Regions from separate parts of the Bacillus sp. N6 genome, predicted to be linked through region 3. Evidence: predicted binding sites of a transcription regulator. Region 3 holds the regulator's gene; each other region holds the start of a gene.
What was found. Region 3 encodes CtsR, which represses protease genes until heat stress. Its sites were predicted from a motif close to ATGGTCAATAAAGGTCAAACA; they were not measured.
Positions count from the first base shown of each region.

Region 1: the regulator CtsR is predicted to act here: its motif matches at 1,833-1,853, upstream of clpP (ATP-dependent Clp endopeptidase proteolytic subunit ClpP).
Region 2: the regulator CtsR is predicted to act here: its motif matches at 2,757-2,777, upstream of clpB (ATP-dependent chaperone ClpB).

Region 1 is NZ_CM127843.1:4,990,620-4,994,912, reverse strand. It holds gene whiA (DNA-binding protein WhiA) at 1-531, shown strand, start outside; gene ACUXVC_RS25880 (HPr family phosphocarrier protein) at 555-803, shown strand; gene clpP (ATP-dependent Clp endopeptidase proteolytic subunit ClpP) at 1,205-1,786, opposite strand; gene ACUXVC_RS25870 (DUF421 domain-containing protein) at 2,027-2,896, opposite strand; gene ACUXVC_RS25865 (DUF1657 domain-containing protein) at 2,917-3,123, opposite strand; gene spoVAE (stage V sporulation protein AE) at 3,135-3,485, opposite strand; gene spoVAD (stage V sporulation protein AD) at 3,482-4,293, opposite strand, start outside.
Region 2 is NZ_CM127843.1:1,137,046-1,141,338, reverse strand. It holds gene ACUXVC_RS05895 (YjzD family protein) at 1-100, shown strand, start outside; gene clpB (ATP-dependent chaperone ClpB) at 139-2,739, opposite strand; gene ACUXVC_RS05885 (YjzC family protein) at 2,950-3,129, opposite strand; gene ACUXVC_RS05880 (Cof-type HAD-IIB family hydrolase) at 3,622-4,293, shown strand, end outside.
Region 3 is NZ_CM127843.1:90,005-94,297, reverse strand. It holds gene ACUXVC_RS00520 (protein arginine kinase) at 1-478, opposite strand, end outside; gene ACUXVC_RS00515 (UvrB/UvrC motif-containing protein) at 483-1,031, opposite strand; gene ctsR (transcriptional regulator CtsR) at 1,202-1,663, opposite strand; rRNA gene rrf (5S ribosomal RNA) at 1,871-1,986, opposite strand; rRNA gene ACUXVC_RS00500 (23S ribosomal RNA) at 2,036-4,293, opposite strand, start outside.

The DNA.
Region 1 (4,293 bases), 450 kb from region 3:
CCAGAAACATCATCTTATCATTTAGAGATCTTTTCGTTATATAAGGAACATAATGATGCTATATGTGAACTGATGAACGGATTTGATTTAAATAGTAAGACGTTGGAAAGAAGAAAAGGGTACATTACGTATTTGAAAGAAGCGGAGAAAATTACGGAATTTTTAAATATTATTGGTGCTCATAATGCACTTTTAAGGTTTGAAGATATTCGAATCGTACGTGATATGCGTAATTCCGTAAATCGTTTAGTGAACTGCGAAACAGCTAATTTAAATAAAACAATTGGTGCAGCGCTAAGGCAGATTGAAAATATCCGCTATATTGATGAGACGGTTGGTCTTGATATATTGCCAGATAAACTACAAGAGATTGCGCAACTACGAAGAGATTATCAAGATGTAACATTGAAAGAGTTAGGTGAGATGGTATCCGGGGGGAAAATTAGTAAATCGGGTATTAATCATCGTTTGCGTAAAATCGATGAAATTGCAGAGAAATTACGCGCGGGGGAAACGGTAGCAAAAAAATAAGAGGTTAAAGGGGAAATGGAGCTGTGGTTCAAAAACGAGTTCAGGTTTCATTAAAAAACGGTTTACAAGCACGTCCGGCTGCGTTGTTTGTACAAGAGGCAAATCGCTTTCATGCAGATATCTTTATTGAGAAAGATGGAAAGACAGTAAATGCAAAGAGCATAATGGGGATTATGAGCTTAGCAATTGGAACTGGAAGCATGATAACAATTACAACAGAAGGTTCAGATGCAGAAGAGGCTTTAGAAGCATTAGCTGCATATGTACAATAAAGAGCTATCGCGTATATGCGATAGTTTTTTTGTTTTGTTGTTTGTGCGGATTAGCGGGGAGGGGTATTTAGCTGGTTTGTCCTTGTCGGAGATTGTCGGTAAATCGATATGTTGTGTCGAACCGTTGATATATTAAAAAAATCGTTGATATAATTTGAGTTTTGTTCGATATAATTGCAAAATCGTTGATATATTTAGAGGGATACTGGATGGGGTATGTGAGCGGGGAACAATATATAAAAGAAGCGCCCAATTATAGGGCGCTTCCGCTTTTAGTTATATCTAGCTCTAGCGTTTAGAATCTCCGGTTGTTTCGCCCCTTCATTCGAGGCAAAAAGCGCCTCGGAATCAGGGGCTCCATCGCCCTGCGATTCTAAACGAGCCGCTTTCGCTTTTAAGTATTAACGATTTGTAAAGATCTTATCGATTAAACCGTATTCTAAAGCTTTTTCCGCTGTCATGAAGTTGTCGCGGTCTGTGTCGCGTTGTAGTACTTCAAGTGGTTGACCAGTGCGGTCAGCAAGAATTTGGTTTAGTTTTTCACGTAAGAATAGGATACGTTTTGCAGCGATTTCGATTTCAGTCGCTTGACCTTGTGCTCCACCAAGTGGTTGGTGAATCATTACTTCACTGTTTGGAAGTGCATAACGTTTGCCTTTTTCACCTGCTGCAAGTAAGAATGCACCCATAGATGCAGCCATACCGATACAGATTGTTGATACTTGTGGCTTAATAAACTGCATTGTATCATAGATTGCCATACCTGCTGTGATAGAACCACCAGGGCTGTTGATGTAGATGTGAATATCTTTTTCTGGATCTTGAGATTCCAAGAATAAAAGCTGGGAAACGATTGAGTTAGCTACGTTGTCATCAATTGCACTACCAAGCATAATGATGCGGTCTTTTAGTAGTCGAGAGTAAATATCGTAAGCGCGTTCTCCACGATTTGTTTGTTCAATTACTGTAGGAATTAAATTCATCTGTTATTTCCTCCTTATAAAGCTTTCTTAGTCTTATAATACAATTATGGTCAATAAAGGTCAAACGAAACCACTTTAAATCAAAAAAATATGTAGTTGTACCATGAAATATTCGCTATGTTTTCGAAATTCCCTGCTTATGTATCTTCAACATCATAACCGAATTACATAAATTTAAACGTTATGAAAACTGGAGAAAAAAGAAAAGAACGCCTTTTAACTGAAGCGTTCTTTCGATAATTACTCTTTTAAAAGATAGGTTACTTTATTTAAAATCTTTTCGATTTGTTTCGCGTTTTTACTATACATTTCGCTTGCTGATTTCGACTTTGTTTCTAGGGAAAATAGTTCAAGATCAGCATGACATTTTTTTAAAGATGCTAATAATAAAGGTTTGTTTTGAGGAGAAGGCATTTGGAGTTTGTCATTGTAAATGTCGATAGTAAGTTGTCCGTATGAATCGACTTGACCGAGAAAGACATTTTCAATAACAACGCCGAGTTTTTCTAATTCTGAATGTAACCAAGCGCGGTTATGTCCGCTTGCTGAAAGAGGTTCATCTAGTACATTTCCATCCATAATAACAGTTTGTGGTTCTTTCTCGTTTGGTACTTTTAAACCGATGTCTTTTGCAGTAAGTGGCTGAGAATCTTTCTTTAATAGTACATTTAATTCTCCACTCGGTTCTAAGACAGCAAATTCGACTTCAGCTACGCTGAACGCACTTTTTCCACGGAGAAGTTCCAGTAATTCGTCACTCGTATATTTTTCTTTCTTTAAGTTATCTTCGAGTATCTTTCCATCTTTTATTAATACGGTAGATTTCCCTTCAAAGAAATCCCGAGCTGTTTTGTTCTTTAAAGAGAGGATTCCTGTTAAAAAAGGTACCACAGCGAAAATGAGTATCGCAAAGACGCCGTGAAAAAATTTTGAATCGAGCCCTGTAGATACTTGGGCAGCGATGTCACCAATTGTCATTCCGGCAATGTATTCAAAAAAGGAGAGCTGAGAGATTTGTCTTTTCCCTAACCATTTCGTAATAGCGAATAAAATAATTAATATGAATACAGAGCGAAGAATGACAAGTGTCCATTCCGGCAGGTGAGACATAGTCATTTCCTCCAGTCTACTTAAAACCCTTTATATTGAGGTTCTTCACGTTCTAATACTGAAACTCTATTCTGTAAATCAGCGATGACGTTTTCCATTTCTAACATACATTCATGAAATACGCGTTTGGATTCGTCGTCTTGTGAATTTAATGAAAGAGAGCTTAAACTTGCTTGAGCTCCTCTTACACTAGCAAGGCAAGTTTTTACGCTAGCGATAACAGTCATACAAACACTCCTTATCCTTTCGGTTTAAATAACAATGCACCTATGAAGCCGAAAATAATAGCCGCGGATACGCCGGCGCTCGTTACTTTAAACATGCCAGTAATAACGCCAACGATGCCATGTTTTGCAGCTTCTTCCATTGCGCCATGAACGAGGGCATTACCAAAGCTTGTAATAGGTACAGTTGCCCCGGCTCCAGCGAAATCAATTAATGGCTCATACAAATTAAATCCATCTAATATAGCTCCAGCAACAACGAGTGTTGCCATTGTATGAGCTGGTGTTAACTTGCCGACATCAAACATAAGTTGTCCGATTACGCATATGAGTCCGCCGATGACGAAAGCCCAGAAAAAAATCATTGCGTTGCACCTCCAAATTCAATCGAAACGGCGTGAGCGATACACGGAATCGTTTCTTCTTGTTGGAATGTAAGTGGAGATAGTAAAGCGCCTGTCGCAACGACAAGTATTTTTTTGAACTCTCCTCTTTTCATTCGGTTTAATAAATGACCGTACACGACTGTTGCGGAACATCCAGGCCCGCTAGCACCAGCTATGACTGGTTGTCCTTCTCTATAAATGATAATTCCGCAATCTTGAAATTGTTCGCTCGTTACTTTCGTTCCGTGTTTATGTAGTAAGTCATAAGCAATTTCGCGTCCTACATGTCCGAGATCGCCTGTTACGATTAAATCGTAGTAAGAGGCATCAATTTGGCGTTCACGTAAATGGGCTTCAATTGTATCAACTGCAGCTGGAGCCATTGCGCCTCCCATATTAAACGGATCCGTTAAGCCCATATCAACCACTCGTCCGATTGTTGCAGAGGTTACTCTTGGACCATGTCCAGTATCGCTTAAAATGGCGGCTCCTGCTCCGGTTACTGTCCACTGTGCAGTAGGTGGCTTTTGTCCGCCGTATTCGGTAGGATAGCGGAATTGTTTTTCTACAGCTGTATTATGACTGGATGCACCAGTTAATAAATATTTTGCGCCTTTTGCATTTACGATACTTGCCCCAAGTGCTAAACCTTCCATAGAAGTAGAACAAGCCCCGAATAATCCGAGATAAGGAGTGCCAAGTGTCCGGCAAGCAAAGCTTGTTGGAGTAATTTGATTGATTAAATCTCCTGCAAGTACAAATTGAATATCATCTTTACGAAGCTCTG
Region 2 (4,293 bases), 1.0 Mb from region 3:
ATACGATTTTAACCAAGCGTCTATTTTCTCAGTTGTTCTTGCTGTATTAGTACTCGCAATTTCAGCTGCAATTCCAAACGAGCCAGTAGAACAACACTAAAAAAAGAGTCCGGATTTTATCCGAACTCTTTTTTATTTTCATTTCACATGAACGACTAATTCGTTATTTTCTACATCAACAACTACGTGACTATTGTCTGTGATTGTTCCTGCAATTAATTCTCTTGCTAATTTCGTTTCCACTTGACGTTGTACGTATCGTTTTAATGGACGAGCTCCGTACATTGGGTCGAAACCAGCTTCTACAACAAATTCTTTTGCTGCATCTGTTAATTCTACTGTAATGTGACGGTCAGCTAGACGGCCTTGTAGTTCTTTTACAATTTTATCAACAATGCCTTTAATTTCATTCGTTGTAAGAGGTTTGAATAAAATAATTTCATCAACACGGTTTAAAAATTCAGGGCGGAAATGTCCTCTTAATTGCCCCATTACAAGGTCTCTTGATTCCTCTTTAATCGAACCATCTTCTTCTAATCCCTCTAGTAAATGAGCAGATCCAATATTTGAAGTCATAATAATAACTGTGTTTTTAAAGTCTACTGTTCTTCCTTGTGAATCTGTAATGCGTCCATCATCTAACATTTGTAATAAAATGTTGAATACTTCTGGATGTGCTTTTTCGATTTCGTCTAACAAAATAACTGAATATGGTTTACGTCTTACCGCTTCTGTTAATTGACCGCCCTCTTCATATCCTACATATCCAGGAGGCGCACCAATTAAGCGTGACACAGCGTGTTTCTCCATATACTCAGACATGTCAATACGAATCATTTGCTCTTCACTATCGAATAAAGACTGCGCTAACGTTTTTGCAAGTTCTGTTTTACCAACACCCGTAGGGCCTAAGAAAATGAAGGAACCAATTGGACGATTCGGGTCTTTAATACCAGCGCGTGCACGAAGAACCGCGTCTGATACTAGGCTTACTGCTTCCTCTTGTCCGATGACACGCTCTGATAAGATTTGCTCTAAGCGTAGTAATTTCTCACGTTCGCCTTCAACAAGTTTAGCAACAGGAATACCAGTCCAGCGTGAAACAATATCTGCAATTTCTTCTTCACTTACTTCCTCACGTAATAAACGATTTTCTTCTTTATTATGCGCGCCCATTTCTTCCGCTTCTTTTAATTCTTTTTCGATTGCAGGAATTTTCCCGTGACGAAGTTCGGCTGCTTTATTTAAATCGTAATTACCTTCTGCTTCTTCTAATTCACGGCGCAGACGTTCTAAATGTTCACGTAAGTCACGAACTTTGTGAATGTCTTCTTTTTCTTTCTCCCATTTCGCTCTCATACCACTTGCAACTTCTTTTAAATCCGATAATTCACGTTGCAATGTTTTTAGACGCTCTTGGCTACCACGATCCGTTTCTTTTCCAAGAGCCGCTTCTTCAATTTCCAGCTGCATAATACGACGCGTTACTTCATCTAATTCTGTCGGCATAGAATCGATTTCTGTACGAATTGTTGCGCACGCTTCATCAACAAGGTCAATCGCTTTATCCGGTAAGAAGCGATCTGAAATATATCGATCTGATAAAACTGACGCTGCTACAATCGCACGGTCATGAATATTTACACCGTGATAAATTTCAAAGCGTTCTTTTAATCCACGTAATATGGAAATCGTATCTTCAACAGTTGGTTCTTCTGCTAATACTTGTTGGAAACGTCTTTCTAGTGCTGGATCTTTTTCAATATATTTACGATATTCATCTAATGTTGTCGCCCCGATACAATGCAGTTCACCACGAGCAAGCATCGGTTTTAACATATTTCCTGCATCCATCGCACCTTCTGTTTTACCAGCTCCAACGATTGTATGAAGTTCATCAATGAATAATAAAATGCGTCCTTCACTCTTTTTAATTTCATTTAATACAGCTTGCAGACGCTCTTCGAACTCACCACGGAATTTCGCACCTGCTACGAGCGCACTCATATCTAACGCAAAAATCGTTCTATCTTTCAATCCTTCAGGTACATCCTTTTTCACAATACGCTGTGCTAATCCTTCAACGATTGCTGTTTTACCAACACCTGGCTCACCAATTAAAACAGGATTGTTTTTCGTTTTACGTGAAAGAATGCGGATAACGCGTCGAATTTCACTATCTCGGCCGATAACAGGATCAATTTTCCCGGCTCTGACTTCTGCCACTAAATCACGGCCATATTTTTCTAACGCTTCATAAGTTGCTTCTGGATTTTGACTAGTCACTCTTTGATTCCCCCGAACTGTCATTAAAGACTGTAATAAGTTATCTTTCGTAATATGCAATCTTGCAAATAATTGATTTATATCGCCTTTTTCTTCGGAAAAAGCAAGCAATACATGTTCGACTGAAATGTAATCATCCTGCAATTTTTCTGCTTCTTTCCCTGCTCTTACAAGCAATTGTTGCAGAGCGCTCGTTACATACAATTTTCCAACCTCTGCACCGCTCCCTGTTACAGAAGGTTTCTTTTTAATTAAGCTTTCAGCGCTTTGCTTTAATGCTTCTATATCAACATTCATTTTTTGAAATATACGTACTGCTAATCCATCTTGCTCTTCTAATAATGCAAGTAATAGATGAACAGTATCCACCTCTTGGTGATGATGAGATACCGCTAAAGATTGGGCACTCATAATCGCCTCTTGTGTTTTTGTTGTCATTTGATTTAAGTCCATCTTTACAGCCCTCCAAAAGTTTGACTTTCTTTGACCTTTGATTTGATTATACGCCAACTGACTTTTTTATACAATAATTTTGCCTATGTATTTTCAAACTTATTATTGGAAAAAGAAAAAGGAAGCATTCATTATATTGTTTTAAAAATACGGTAAATGAAATTATAATGTGTAACGACAAAAAAGCCGCAATAACGATTGCGGCTTCTGTTACGGTTTTCTTTTATATGTCCACTGACGGTTATGATTCGTATTATCTGGAAACTTTTCACCGGCAGTTAATTGTACCATTTGCGGATTTTTCACCATACTTCCCGTTTCACCAATTTCTACATAAATACCATCATTCGGCGCTTTTTGTCCAGAACGAAACCTGCGATTTTGTCCCATTTTCATTCTCCTTCCATGACGTCTTTGCCTCATTAGTATATCCATTTTAAAAGAAAGGTTTTCTGTCATGTTTAGGAAACAGTACTACATCTCGTCCTTGTACATATATATGAATGATACAAGCGTAAGGAGGGATTTCTTTCCTACTTGTAGAAAAAAAAAGAAACCAACCTACTCTAGGCTAGTTTCAAAGGAGAGTCAAACATATACGAGAAGATTACATGTTCATTATAAGTCTCATCACACGAGCAATGTAACCCTTTTCACAATTTGTACATAATGAAAGAAACATTGTTTGAACTTTCTAAAAAGATGTTGACTTTTCTTAATTTCCAACGATAAATAGTAGACACCGCAGCACTTTGAGACGTAAGATGGATATATAGTGAAATTTCCATCTATGGTGATTTCACCGAGTCTAACCTCTTATTTCTGCATATTAAAAACGGAAATACAGATAGATACAAAAAAATTATTATAAGAGGTGAAATTATGAACAAACAACATTTAATCGCATTAGACTTAGACGGTACTTTATTAACAGACAACAAAATAATTTCCACTCGAACGAAACATACAATTGCAAAAGCAAAGGAACAGGGACATATTGTTGTTATTTCAACAGGACGTCCATTCCGTGCTAGTTATGATTACTATAAAGAACTTGCTCTTAACACACCTATCGTAAACTTTAACGGTGCTTACGTACATCATCCTCTTGATTCAAGCTGGGGAACACATCACTCTCCTCTTGAGCTAGCAACAGCGCAAGAAATTGTACGAGCTTGCTTTGATTTCGGCGTAAAAAATATATACGCGGAAGTAATGGACGATGTGTATGTTCGTGAAATTGATGAAGATAAAAAACATATTTTCGAATTCGGCTCTCCTAAGATTTTTACGGGAGACTTATTAAATATTTTAAACGATCATCCAACTTGCTTATTAATTGATGCACATGACGAGCATTCCACTGCAATTCGTCAACATTTAACGGATATGCACGCGGAAGTAATCGATCATAGAAAATGGGGCGCACCTTGGCCGATTATTGAGATTGTGAAAAGCGGATTAAATAAAGCGGTTGGATTACAAAAAATTTCTAGTCATTACAACATTCCACAAGAGCGAATTATCGCTTTCGGTGACGAAGATAATGATTTT
Region 3 (4,293 bases):
ACTCATCAAAAGCGTATTCAACTTCTTTCTCAATCCAATTATCTATTTGATTGGCGCTTTGAAGCGCCTCTGATAACTGTAATCCTGAAAATAGGCACTGAATCCGAATATGGTCTTCTTCATTAAGCATAACACTAATATGTTCACTTTCTGATAGTAGACATGCTCCATATTCTGTCCCTGCAAGATTTGGACTAATTAAATGCTTTTCGACTAAAACTCTCCTTTGAAGAGGGGTTAATTCATTCATCTTTAATAGTCCAAACTCCCCAAAGGACCCTACTGCTTTATTTATAAATTTCTTTTTGAATAATTCATGAATCTGTTTAGCTTCTTCTTCGTTTTGCATAGTGGAAAATTGATATTGTTTAAAATTACGAGCCAAACGAATTCGACTACTTAAAACAATATCAGAATCAGGGCCATCCCCCTTCATCCATGGACTAATTGCTTCGTTCATAATTTTGTCCAGTGACATAGAATTATTCCCCCTCCCTATGCTCACTAAGCTGTATTTCAAGACCTCGGATTTTATCCCTTACCTCTGCAGCTTTCTCAAATTCCTCTTTCTGTACGTATTGTTTCAGAATAAGTTTTAGTTCATCTAATTCTTTCTTTAAGTGGATATTTCCTTCTATACGTTCCGGAATTTTTCCACAATGTTCTGTATGCCCACCGTGAAGGCGTTTTAATAATGGCTTTAAATGCTCCTTAAATGTATCGTAACAAGAAGAACAGCCAAAACGTCCGACTTTTGTAAATTGTTCATATGTCATCTTACAATCTGGACACCTTACTATATCTGCATTTGAAAATCCATTTTTTCCTTCTTCAAACATTGTTGATTCACCGTGTAATAAACCAGCAAATAAATCATGAAATGAAAAGTTAGACTGCGATGATTGAAAGAAAGACGTATAGCCACTTTGCTCTGCACATTGCTCACAAAGATGAACTTCCGCCTTCTTCTCGTTAATTACTTTTGTATAATGTAAAGTTGCTGGTCTTATGTTACAGTTTTGACAAGTCATCACTATCCCCACCTTTACAACAGGAACGCTCTATCTCATGGTACTTTTCATACATTACTAGATTGTTCGCTTTCCTGAATCCATTTAAATAAAAGTGCATGTTCTTTTTCAAAACTTCTACAATATTTAACTGCTTTATCTTAGTTATCAATCTTTTACAAAAGTTATATTTATTTATATTTCAGTGTTCTTAACATTGCGCATAATATTCGAGCCCTAAGTTCATCTCGAGAAGGAACATCCATTGATAATACAGAACGGTCTATTACACTTAACATCAGTTTCGCTTCACGATTTGTTATGATTCCCTCTTCTATTAAACGTATAATCATACTTTCTGCATTCCCTTGCGCAACGCTATGATCAATCATATGAAGCATTTGATCAATAATGTCTATATCATCATGCAGTTTGACTTTTATAATGCGAATGTAACCTCCTCCACCACGTTTACTTTCTACTACAAATCCTCTTTCTAACGTAAAACGGGTATTGATTACATAATTGATTTGAGATGGTACGCACTCGAATCGATCCGCAATCTCATTTCTCTTGATTTCAATCACATTATTATTACTTAAGTCAATAACTTGCTTTAGATATTGCTCAATGATATCAGATATATTTCTCATTTATCCGCCACCTTTATTGACTTTGACTATCTTTGACTTTAATTATATACGTATTAATAAAATTTGCAACTCTTTTGCTTATTCACTATCCTAGCCACATTCCCCTGTATTTAAACAAAATATGAATACTTTAAACACATTTTTTATTACTATGGATTATAAAATAAAACACGAAAAAACACGAGTCATTTGACTCGTGTTTTAGTTGCTTGGCGACGTCCTACTCTCACAGGGACAAGGTCCCAACTACCATCGGCGCTAGAGAGCTTAACTTCCGTGTTCGGTATGGGAACGGGTGTGACCTCTCTGCCATCATCACCAAACTATGAAGGCATATTCCTTCAAAACTAGATAACATTTGCTACATATTATATGGTTAAGTCCTCGATCTATTAGTATTCGTCAGCTCCACATGTCACCATGCTTCCACCTCGAACCTATCAACCTGATCATCTTTCAGGGATCTTACTAGCTTACGCTATGGGAAATCTCATCTTGAGGGGGGCTTCATGCTTAGATGCTTTCAGCACTTATCCCTTCCGCACATAGCTACCCAGCTATGCCCTTGGCAGAACAACTGGTACACCAGCGGTGCGTCCATCCCGGTCCTCTCGTACTAAGGACAGCTCCTCTCAAATTTCCTACGCCCACGACGGATAGGGACCGAACTGTCTCACGACGTTCTGAACCCAGCTCGCGTACCGCTTTAATGGGCGAACAGCCCAACCCTTGGGACCGACTACAGCCCCAGGATGCGATGAGCCGACATCGAGGTGCCAAACCTCCCCGTCGATGTGGACTCTTGGGGGAGATAAGCCTGTTATCCCCGGGGTAGCTTTTATCCGTTGAGCGATGGCCCTTCCATGCGGAACCACCGGATCACTAAGCCCGACTTTCGTCCCTGCTCGACTTGTAGGTCTCGCAGTCAAGCTCCCTTATGCCTTTGCACTCTACGAATGATTTCCAACCATTCTGAGGGAACCTTTGGGCGCCTCCGTTACACTTTAGGAGGCGACCGCCCCAGTCAAACTGCCCACCTGACACTGTCTCCCGGGTCGATAAGACCCGTAGGTTAGAATTTCAATACAGTCAGGGCGGTATCCCACCAGCGCCTCCACCGAAGCTAGCGCTCCGGTTTCAATGGCTCCCGCCTATCCTGTACAAACTGTACCAAAATTCAATATCAGGCTACAGTAAAGCTCCACGGGGTCTTTCCGTCCTGTCGCGGGTAACCTGCATCTTCACAGGTACTATAATTTCACCGAGTCTCTGGTTGAGACAGTGCCCAAATCGTTACACCTTTCGTGCGGGTCGGAACTTACCCGACAAGGAATTTCGCTACCTTAGGACCGTTATAGTTACGGCCGCCGTTTACTGGGGCTTCAGTTCAGAGCTTCGCTTACGCTAACCCCTCTCCTTAACCTTCCAGCACCGGGCAGGTGTCACCCCCTATACTTCGCCTTACGGCTTCGCAGAGAGCTGTGTTTTTGCTAAACAGTCGCTTGGGCCTATTCACTGCGGCTTTCCGTTAAGAAAGCACCCCTTCTCCCGAAGTTACGGGGTCATTTTGCCGAGTTCCTTAACCAGAGTTCTCTCGCACACCTTAGGATTCTCTCCTCGCCTACCTGTGTCGGTTTGCGGTACAGGCACCTTTTATCTCGCTAGAAGCTTTTCTTGGCAGCGGGGAATCAAAGACTTCGCTCCATAAGGAGCTTCCCCATCACAGCTCAGCCTTCACGATAAGCGGATTTGCCTACTTATCAGCCTAACTGCTTGGACGTGCACAACCAATCGCACGCTTCTTCTATCCTTCTGCGTCCCTCCATTGCTCAAACGATAAAGAGGTGGTACAGGAATATCAACCTGTTGTCCATCGCCTACGCCTGTCGGCCTCGGCTTAGGTCCTGACTAACCCTGAGCGGACGAGCCTTCCTCAGGAAACCTTAGGCATTCGGTGGACGGGATTCTCACCCGTCTTTCGCTACTCATACCGGCATTCTCACTTCTAAGCGCTCCACCAGTCCTTCCGGTCTGACTTCACTGCACTTAGAACGCTCCCCTACCACTGATACCATTGGTATCAATTCGCAGCTTCGGTGGTGTATTTAGCCCCGGTACATTTTCGGCGCAGAGTCACTCGACTAGTGAGCTATTACGCACTCTTTAAATGGTGGCTGCTTCTAAGCCAACATCCTAGTTGTCTAAGCAACTCCACATCCTTTTCCACTTAATACACACTTTGGGACCTTAGCTGGCGATCTGGGCTGTTTCCCTCTTGACTACGGATCTTATCACTCGCAGTCTGACTCCTAAGGATAAGTCATTGGCATTCGGAGTTTGACTGAATTCGGTAATCCGATGAGGACCCCTAGTTCAATCAGTGCTCTACCTCCAAGACTCTTACACTTAAGGCTAGCCCTAAAGCTATTTCGGGGAGAACCAGCTATCTCCAGGTTCGATTGGAATTTCTCCGCTACCCACACCTCATCCCCGCACTTTTCAACGTGCGTGGGTTCGGGCCTCCATTCAGTGTTACCTGAACTTCACCCTGGACATGGGTAGATCACCTGGTTTCGGGTCTACGACCACGTACTAAACGCCCTATTCAGACTCGCTTTCGCTGCGGCTCC